DNA from 2 places in the Amedibacterium intestinale genome. Region 2 is predicted to be linked to the other one. Evidence: a T-box and tRNA genes for the amino acid it is inferred to sense, from the RefSeq annotation. Region 2 holds a T-box; the other holds one or more tRNA genes.
The links. A T-box is a leader RNA that pairs with one kind of tRNA and senses whether it is charged. The one in region 2 lies ahead of trpS (tryptophan--tRNA ligase), so its partner is inferred to be a tRNA-Trp.
Positions count from the first base shown of each region.

Region 1: it encodes a tRNA-Trp, which carries the amino acid that the T-box ahead of trpS (tryptophan--tRNA ligase) is inferred to sense. The anticodon was not compared.

Region 1 covers NZ_AP019711.1:2,374,920-2,379,348, forward strand. Annotated here, with positions in the region: gene A9CBEGH2_RS11835 (M3 family oligoendopeptidase) at 1-530, opposite strand, end outside; gene A9CBEGH2_RS11840 (M42 family metallopeptidase) at 620-1,645, opposite strand; gene pyrR (bifunctional pyr operon transcriptional regulator/uracil phosphoribosyltransferase PyrR) at 1,657-2,172, opposite strand; tRNA gene A9CBEGH2_RS11850 (tRNA-Trp) at 2,277-2,350, opposite strand; gene A9CBEGH2_RS11855 (YjjG family noncanonical pyrimidine nucleotidase) at 2,479-3,162, shown strand; gene A9CBEGH2_RS12360 (hypothetical protein) at 3,172-3,318, shown strand; gene A9CBEGH2_RS11860 (alpha/beta fold hydrolase) at 3,392-4,096, shown strand; gene A9CBEGH2_RS11865 (Mur ligase family protein) at 4,093-4,429, shown strand, end outside.
Region 2 covers NZ_AP019711.1:288,641-293,069, reverse strand. Annotated here, with positions in the region: rRNA gene A9CBEGH2_RS01450 (16S ribosomal RNA) at 1-1,215, opposite strand, end outside; gene A9CBEGH2_RS01445 (Spx/MgsR family RNA polymerase-binding regulatory protein) at 1,628-2,071, opposite strand; T-box leader at 2,211-2,407, shown strand; gene trpS (tryptophan--tRNA ligase) at 2,442-3,428, shown strand; gene A9CBEGH2_RS01435 (undecaprenyl-diphosphate phosphatase) at 3,594-4,429, opposite strand, start outside.

The sequences.
Region 1 (4,429 bases), 400 kb from region 2:
CCTTTATACTCTACTTCTAATGTACTTGTTAGATAGCTGTGCATCATTTCCCATGCATTTCCACCGGAAATATTCATTTTGGATAGTACATCTTCCACATCATTACTTAAAAGATACTTTCCATCTTCTTTTATCGTATGCAGTAAATAATGATAATCTTTTAAAAATTCATCTTGTTCAATAAGAGTATCTAAATTATCTGTTTCAGAAATATAGCGATGAAATGCAGCAATTGCCTTACTGGAAGAAGATGCAATTCTTGTGATTTGACTGTCATAGGCAGCTGTTTGCGAATCGGTTGTATTTGTAGATTGTCGAAGAGCTGTATATTCACCTAAACGCATATGTAAAAGTGCCATTTCTTCCATTGTTTTTAAAATGTTTACTAAAGTTTCTTTTTCATTGTCATGTGATAAAGATGCTGCTAATTCATCACATTGTTTTACGCTTTTCTCAAAAGCTTTGATATCTTTTTGAAAAGTATCATCATATCCTTTATATAAGATATCTAATGACCATGTATCTTTCATATATATACCTCCCTTGTTTTTTTTATTATATAACATAAATTTATTTTGGCATAGAAAAAAGCTGCCATTCTAAAAAATGACAGCAAACATTATTCACAAATATAGGCAAGAATTAATTTCATGGTTTCCATAACACCATCAATATGCGTTCTTTCCATACCATGAGAAGCATGAACCCCAGGACCAATCAAAGCACCTTTAACATCATTGCCAGCACTTCTTGCGGCACTGACATCAGAACCATACATAGGATAAATATCAACGGCAAAATTAATGTTATTTTCTTTAGCCAGTGTAATCAGATGTGTTGTAAAGTCATAATCATAAGGACCACTGGAATCTTTTGCACATATAGATACCTGCTGTTCAGTGCAGGCAAGATCTAAACCAATACATCCCATATCAACTGCCAAAAGTTCACTGATTTCAGAAGGAATATGCGCCATTCCATGACCTACCTCTTCATATGTACTCATCATAAAAATTAGATTATAAGATGGTGTAATATTTTTCTGTTTTAATTCGTACAATACACCCATTAATGCAGAAGCAGAAATCTTGTCATCTAAGAAACGAGATTTAATAAAGCCGCTTTCTGTAATTTGTACTTTTGGGTCGATTGCGACAATATCTCCATTTTGAATACCTAATTTTTCTGTATCTTCCTTTGCATATACGACTTCATCAATACGCACTTCTATATTATCGATATCACGTACTTTTGTAGAAGCATCTTTATATACATGAGTTGCAGGAGAAGTAGAAAGAATTGTACCTGTATACACATTTCCATCTCTTGTATAAATACGGCAATATTCACCATCAAGGGTAGGAATGATAGGTCCTCCTAAATTGGTAAGAGCTAATTTCCCATCACTTTTGATAGAGCGCACCATTAATCCTAATGTATCACAATGTGCACATAAACCAATCGTTTTTTCATTGCTTTTTCCATTTACATAAATCCATAAATTGCCTTTGTTGTTGCGTTTTGTTTCATATCCTAAGCGTTTTGCTTCTTCTTCTACATAAGCAATTGCTTTTTTTGTATATCCTGTAGGAGAATCAATTTGAAGAAGTTTTTTCGCAAAATCACACACATATTCTTTATTCATATTTAACACCTCTATTTACTAATATAAACACCATCGCATCCATCAATGTCATTTACTTTTACACGTATCTGTTCCTGTAAAGAACTAGGAATATTTTTACCAATATAATCTGCACGAATAGGAAGTTCACGATGTCCTCGATCAACTAATACCGCAAGCTGAATTTCTTTTGCTCTTCCATAATGCATGATCGCATCCATTGCAGCACGTACCGTTCTTCCTTTAAACAATACATCATCAACCAAAATAACCTTTTTGTTTTTTACAGGCATTTCTAGTTCAGGAATCGGATAGGCCTCTTCTCTGTCATCTCGCCAATGGGATACATCTAAAGCATAACAGGGAACATCGACATGTTCTACTCTTGCGATACTATCCGCAAGATATCCAGCCAATACAGCACCTCTTGTTTTTATTCCAACTAGAATAATATTTTCTACACCCTTATTTCTTTCAATGATTTCATGTGTAATACGTGTAAGAGAACGTTTGATAGATATAGCATCCATAATTTCCTTTGTTTCCATGTATATCCTCCTCTTGAAAACACTACCATTAGTATATCGTTTTAAGAAGAAAATCGCAATAAAAAGAAAACGCCTTTACGTAAGTAAAGACGTTATTTACTAACTGGCAGGGGTAGAGAGGATCGAACTCCCATCAGCGGTTTTGGAGACCGTTATACTACCATTGTACTATACCCCTATGCAACTTAGTGCCTTCTTATATTATCATAAACATTTCTTATTGGCAATAAAAAAATACAATTTTTTATAGAAACAGAAAGACTTCTATGTTATATTAGCTAGGGTAAAAGAGGAAGGAAACTATTTATGAAAAAATATACAACGTTATTGTTTGATGCAGATAATACATTACTGGATTTTGATGCATGTGAAAAAGAAGCTTTAAAAAAGACTTTTGAAGCTTATAACTGTCCTCTTCGTGATGATATGAAAAAACGTTATATGGAAATTAACCATGCGTTATGGAAATCGTATGAAAAAGGGGAAATAAGCAGAGAGGAAGTCATTTATACTCGCTTTGGAAAATTGTTTGAAGAATTTGGTATTCCTTTAGATGGGGTGGAATTTGAAGATACGTATCAAGATGAACTTGGAAAAAGTCATGAATTGGTGGAACATGCCATGGATGTAATTTTACAGCTGAAACAGTATCATGATTTATATATCGTAACAAATGGGGTAAGTGCGACACAGTACTCTCGTTTAAAAGATTCTGGCTTGGATCAGCATTTTAAAGATATCTTTGTATCGGAAGAAGTAGGATATCGCAAACCTATGAAAGAATATTTTTCTTATTGTTTTGATAAAATAGGGGATTTAGATAAAGAAAAAACATTGATTATTGGAGATTCTTTATCAAGTGATATCAAAGGTGGAAACAATGCTGGTATAGCGACATGCTGGTACAATCCTAAAAAACAGAAAAAAACGGATGATTATCATGTTACGCATGAGATTGAGGATTTAAGAGAATTGCTGGAGTTGGTATAGGAGGTTACTATGAGTGAAAAGAAAAAACTAGATACGAAGGCCCTTTTGGAAAGAAGCCGTAAAGCAAAAAGCAAGACACAAAGCAAGGCTTTACAGAAAACTTTAGGAAAACAAAAAAACAATGCAAAGTTTTCAAAAGTAAATTTTAATGGGTAAGATCAGGATTTTCTGATCTTTTTTTGTCTAAATATGTCTAGTGTTTCATACGATATTTTATAGGAGGAACAACATGGAACACGGATATGTACATGTAGAAAAGAAAGGACATGGACCTGCTGTTGTATTGTTACATGGGTGGGGTCAAAATCTTTATATGATGAAGTTTTTGCAGGATCATTTACAAAATCAATTTACTGTATTTAATCTTGATCTTCCAGGCTTTGGAAAAAGTGAAGAACCGCTTTATTGCTGGTCGGTTGATGAATATGCACAGTTTCTTTATTGTTTGCTGGAAGAAGAAGGTGTAAAGAATCCCATTCTTATTGCCCATTCTTTTGGCGCAAGAATTGCCATATGTTATGCAGCACGCTATCCTTGTAAAAAGCTGATTCTTACAGGAGCAGCAGGTCTTTTACCAAAAAGAGGAATGACATATTATTTAAAAGTATCTATATATAAGCTTTGTAAGAAACTATCGATCAATCTAACAATGGGAAGTGAAGATTATCAAAAGGCATCTTCTGTTATGAGAGGTGTTTTAGTAAAGGCAGTAAATGAAAATTTAGAATCTCTTTTGCCTCGAATTCGCTGTGACACATTATTAGTATGGGGAGAAAAAGATGAACAGACTCCCTTATGGATGGGGAAAAGAATGGAGCAGCTGCTTCCCCATGCATCACTTATTGTTTTCAAAAAAGAAGGACACTTTGCTTATTTTTATCAAAGCCTTCGTTTTCAAAGAATTGTTGATGCATTTTTGGAGGGAGAAGTATGAATGCCATACTGTGGATATCTTATCTTTGTTTTTTGTTAGTGCCAATCAAACATTCGCTGCATATGTTTCAACAAAATCGCTATCGATTTGATCGTTACAGTACATGGATAAAAAAGGATATAATGATCAAACAAAAAGAAATAGGAAGACAGTTTTTGTATTTGTGCGGAGTGTATTTTCTGCTTTTATATCCAGATGGGTATTTGTTAGCTACTCTTCTATTTATATATGCCTATTTGGATTTTAAAGTAGAAACTAGAAAATTATATCGCAAAGCACTTGTATATACACCAAGAGTTAAGCGAATCCTGGTAATGGAGCTTTTTCTAATAG
Region 2 (4,429 bases):
CCATAAGGGGCATGATGATTTGACGTCATCCCCACCTTCCTCCGGTTTGTCACCGGCAGTCTCGCATGAGTCCCTAACTCAATACTGGTAACATGCGACAAGGGTTGCGCTCGTTGCGGGACTTAACCCAACATCTCACGACACGAGCTGACGACAACCATGCACCACCTGTGTGATGTATAGCTATCTCCCTATCTCTAGGGCATTTACATCCATGTCAAGGCCTGGTAAGGTTCTTCGCGTTGCTTCGAATTAAACCACATACTCCACCGCTTGTGCGGGCCCCCGTCAATTCCTTTGAGTTTCACACTTGCGTGCATACTCCCCAGGCGGAGAACTTATTGCGTTAACTGCAGCACTGAGTCTCCCCAACACTTAGTTCTCATCGTTTACGGCGTGGACTACTAGGGTATCTAATCCTATTTGCTCCCCACGCTTTCGTGCCTCAGTGTCAGTTGCAGGCCAGGCGACCGCCTTCGCCACTGGTGTTCCTCCATATATCTACGCATTTTACCGCTACACATGGAATTCCATCGCCCTCTCCTGCACTCCAGTTCACCAGTTTCCAAAGCCAACAGCAGTTGAGCTGCTGCCTTTTACTTCGGACTTAATGTACCACCTGCGCACCCTTTACGCCCAATGATTCCGGATAACGCTCGCCACCTACGTATTACCGCGGCTGCTGGCACGTAGTTAGCCGTGGCTTTCTGGTAAGCTACCGTCACTTCAGTATCATTTCCTCTACTGACCGTTCTTCACTTACAACAGAGCTTTACGATCCGAAGACCTTCTTCACTCACGCGGCATTGCTCGTTCAGGGTTCCCCCCATTGACGAAAATTCCCTACTGCTGCCTCCCGTAGGAGTTTGGGCCGTGTCTCAGTCCCAATGTGGCCGTTCGCCCTCTCAGGTCGGCTACGCATCGTCGCCTTGGTGTGCCGTTACCACTCCAACCAGCTAATGCGCCGCAGGTCCATCCATGTTCGCACCTTTGCAGGTCCTTTAATGAATACGAGATGCCTCCTATTCACCTATCCGGTTTTAGCTACCGTTTCCAGCAGTTATCCCGGGCACATGGGCAGGTTACCTACGTGTTACTCACCCGTTCGCCACTGAGCTCTTACAGAAGCAAGCTTCCATATTCGCTCCGTTCGACTTGCATGTATTAGGCATGCCGCCAGCGTTCATCCTGAGCCAGGATCAAACTCTCCATTTGATTTTAGCTCAAAACGTTTTCTGCTAACGTTTTTTCTTTTGTTTTGTTATCTTTTTCATTGTTTGAAATTGACGTTTCCTGTTTAGTTTTCAAAGACCGAGCCAAGCTCTCTCGCTTGGTGCTCGTATATATTACCACCCGCTCTTCCCTCTGTCAACATTTTTTTACTCTTTTTTTTACTTTTTTTTCGAGTTTTTTAATATGCTTTATATTTGTTACTTTTATCAGTGTATAATTCTTGTAATAATATAATATTTGATATTTACTATATATCCAGTAAAAAATTCTTCTCTAATCGTAAAATCACATTTCTTTTACCATTACTATTCTTTATTACGTTAATCTTCCATTATTACTTTTGTCCTATTAAATAAAAAAATCCTGTATTAATTTCATTTACAGGATTTTCTTTTTACTCAGCACTACAAGCTTCTTCTCGAAGATATCCGCAAATCGAAAAATTCGGACAAGTCGGATTACAGGCACGTTGTGCAGCAAGACGTAATTTCGCAGGAACTAATGCTGTAATTTCATCATCATCATATCCTACAACAAAACTGCTTTCATTAATCATTATTGGCCTTTTCAATATAGATGGATTTTCTCGAATGATTTCAATTAATTCTTTCACAGAAATGTCTTCTAAATCTCTATTAAGATTTTGAAAAGCTTTACTCCTAGTTGAAATAATATCTTCCGTTCCATTTTCGCTTCTTTGAAGTAAATATTTAATTTCTTCCTCTTTAAGAAGAGTAGTAAATATATTTTTTTCTACGAATTTCATATCATTATCTTTTAACCATTGTTTAGCTTTTCTACAACTTGCACAACCTGGAGAAGTATAAAGAATAATCATACATTCTTCGCCTCCTTTTCATTCATCTTTTTTATGATAAATATATTATAGCGAATACATTTATTTTGTAAACCACCTTTAATTAATTTATTTTCCCCTTGTGTTTTATAATTACTAATAGTATGATTAAAGTACAATTTGTTATGCGATGAAAAAGGATTAGTAGAAAAACAGATTTTCTTTAAAGAGAGTTGATGGCTGGTGAGAATCAATAGGAACTGTTATTTGAATTGGGCCTTTAGAGCATGTTCTATCTATAGAACCGGTCGTCGCCGTTATCGATGAGTGGCTTGAATAAGCAATTAAGGTGGTACCACGCATAAAAGCGTCCTTATAATGGTGCTTTTTTTATTTTTAGGGAGGGTCATAAATGAAAAAAATGTTGAGTGGAATTAAGCCAAGCGGACGTTTGACACTTGGAAACTATATAGGTGCAATCCGTAAATTCGTAGAGTATCAAGATGAGTATGAATTATATGTATTTATTGCGAACCTACACGCTATTACTGTAGCACAAGATAAAGCAGAGTTGAAAAAAAATACAAAGGATTTAATTGCTTTGTATTTAGCTTGCGGTCTTGATCCTAAAAAAGTTACTATCTTTTTACAAAGCGATGTACATGAACATGCTGAACTTGGCTGGATTTTAACTTGTAATTCTTATATGGGTGAACTGCAAAGAATGACACAATATAAAGATAAAACTGCAAAAGGTGAAACTGGGATAACAGCTGGACTGTTTACTTATCCATCTTTAATGGCCGCAGACATCCTTTTATATGATGCAGATTATGTACCTGTTGGAATAGATCAAAAACAGCATGTAGAATTAACAAGAAATTTAGCTGAAAGATTTAATAACCGTTATGGCGAAACCTTTGTCATTCCAGAACCAGTAGTTGCCAAAGTTGGGGCTAAGATTTATTCTTTGCAAAATCCAACTAAGAAAATGTCTAAATCAGAAGAAAATCCAAAAGGTACAATTGATTTACTAGATGAACCAAGTCTAGCTCGCAAGAAAGTTATGTCTGCCGTAACTGATTCCTTAGGTATCATCCAATATGATCCGGAAAATCAGCCAGGTATCAGCAATCTATTAACAATTCTTTCTTCCTTAAATGGAGAATCCATTGAAAGTATTGTAAATAGATATGAAGGAAAAGGATATGGAGAATTCAAAAAAGAAGTTGGACAGCAGGTATTTGACTTTTTAGCTGATTTACAGAAGCGCTATAATGAAATCATTGCCAGTGGTATGGCAGAGCAGGTAATTAAGGAAGGAAATGAAAAAGCATCTTTCATTGCTAGAAAAAAACTTTCTAAAGTAAAAAGAAAAATTGGTTTTGAAGTCTTCTAAATCATATTAAACATATAAAAAAGCCATTGACACTTTCGTTATTAAATCAAATGATGTCATTGGCTTTTTATTTTATCTAAAAGATAAAATGAGTAGATATCATAAACTACCCATTTTTGTATATCACCTTTTTATCTAACAGTATAGATTATCAGACTCATATTTTTATTTCAAAAACATGAAATATCCTAAGACCAAAATACCAAGTACAATTCGATACCATCCAAACACCTTAAAGTCATGTTTCTTAATATATGTCATCAAGAATCGAATAACTATAATAGACACAATGAAGGCAGTAATCATTCCAATTAGTAGAAGTCCCCATTCACCTAAAGAAAATACTAAACCAGCTTTTACTAATTTTAATAAACTAGCTCCAAACATTACAGGAATAGCAAGGAAGAAAGTAAATTCTGCCGCAACAGTACGACTAATTCCAATCATCAATCCTCCAACAATCGTAGCTCCACTTCTACTAGTTCCCGGGAAAATTGCCGCAATTAACTGAAAAATACCAACAATCATCGCATCTTTATAAGACAGATCCTCTAAACTTGTAACTCTTGCACGTCTATTTTTGTTACCATTCTCAATAATAATAAAAGCAATACCGACAAGTACAAGCATGACTGCTACAACAAAGCCATTATATAAATGTGCTTCTAACCAATCATCTAACAAGATACCAACAATAGCTGCCGGAATACAGGCTACTAATATTTTAAACCAAAGATTCATAATATCATAACGAATAAATGGACGATTTTTATTTTTCAAATTAAATGGAAAAATCTTATTCCAATATAACAAAACAACTGCTAAGATTGCCCCTAACTGAATAACAACCAAGAAAACATTCCAAAACTCTTCAGATACCTGTAATTTCAAAAACGGTATTTCTTCAATTAAAATCATATGCCCGGTACTACTGATAGGAAGCCATTCCGTAATTCCTTCAACAATACCATAAATAATTGTTTTTAATACTTCAAAAATAT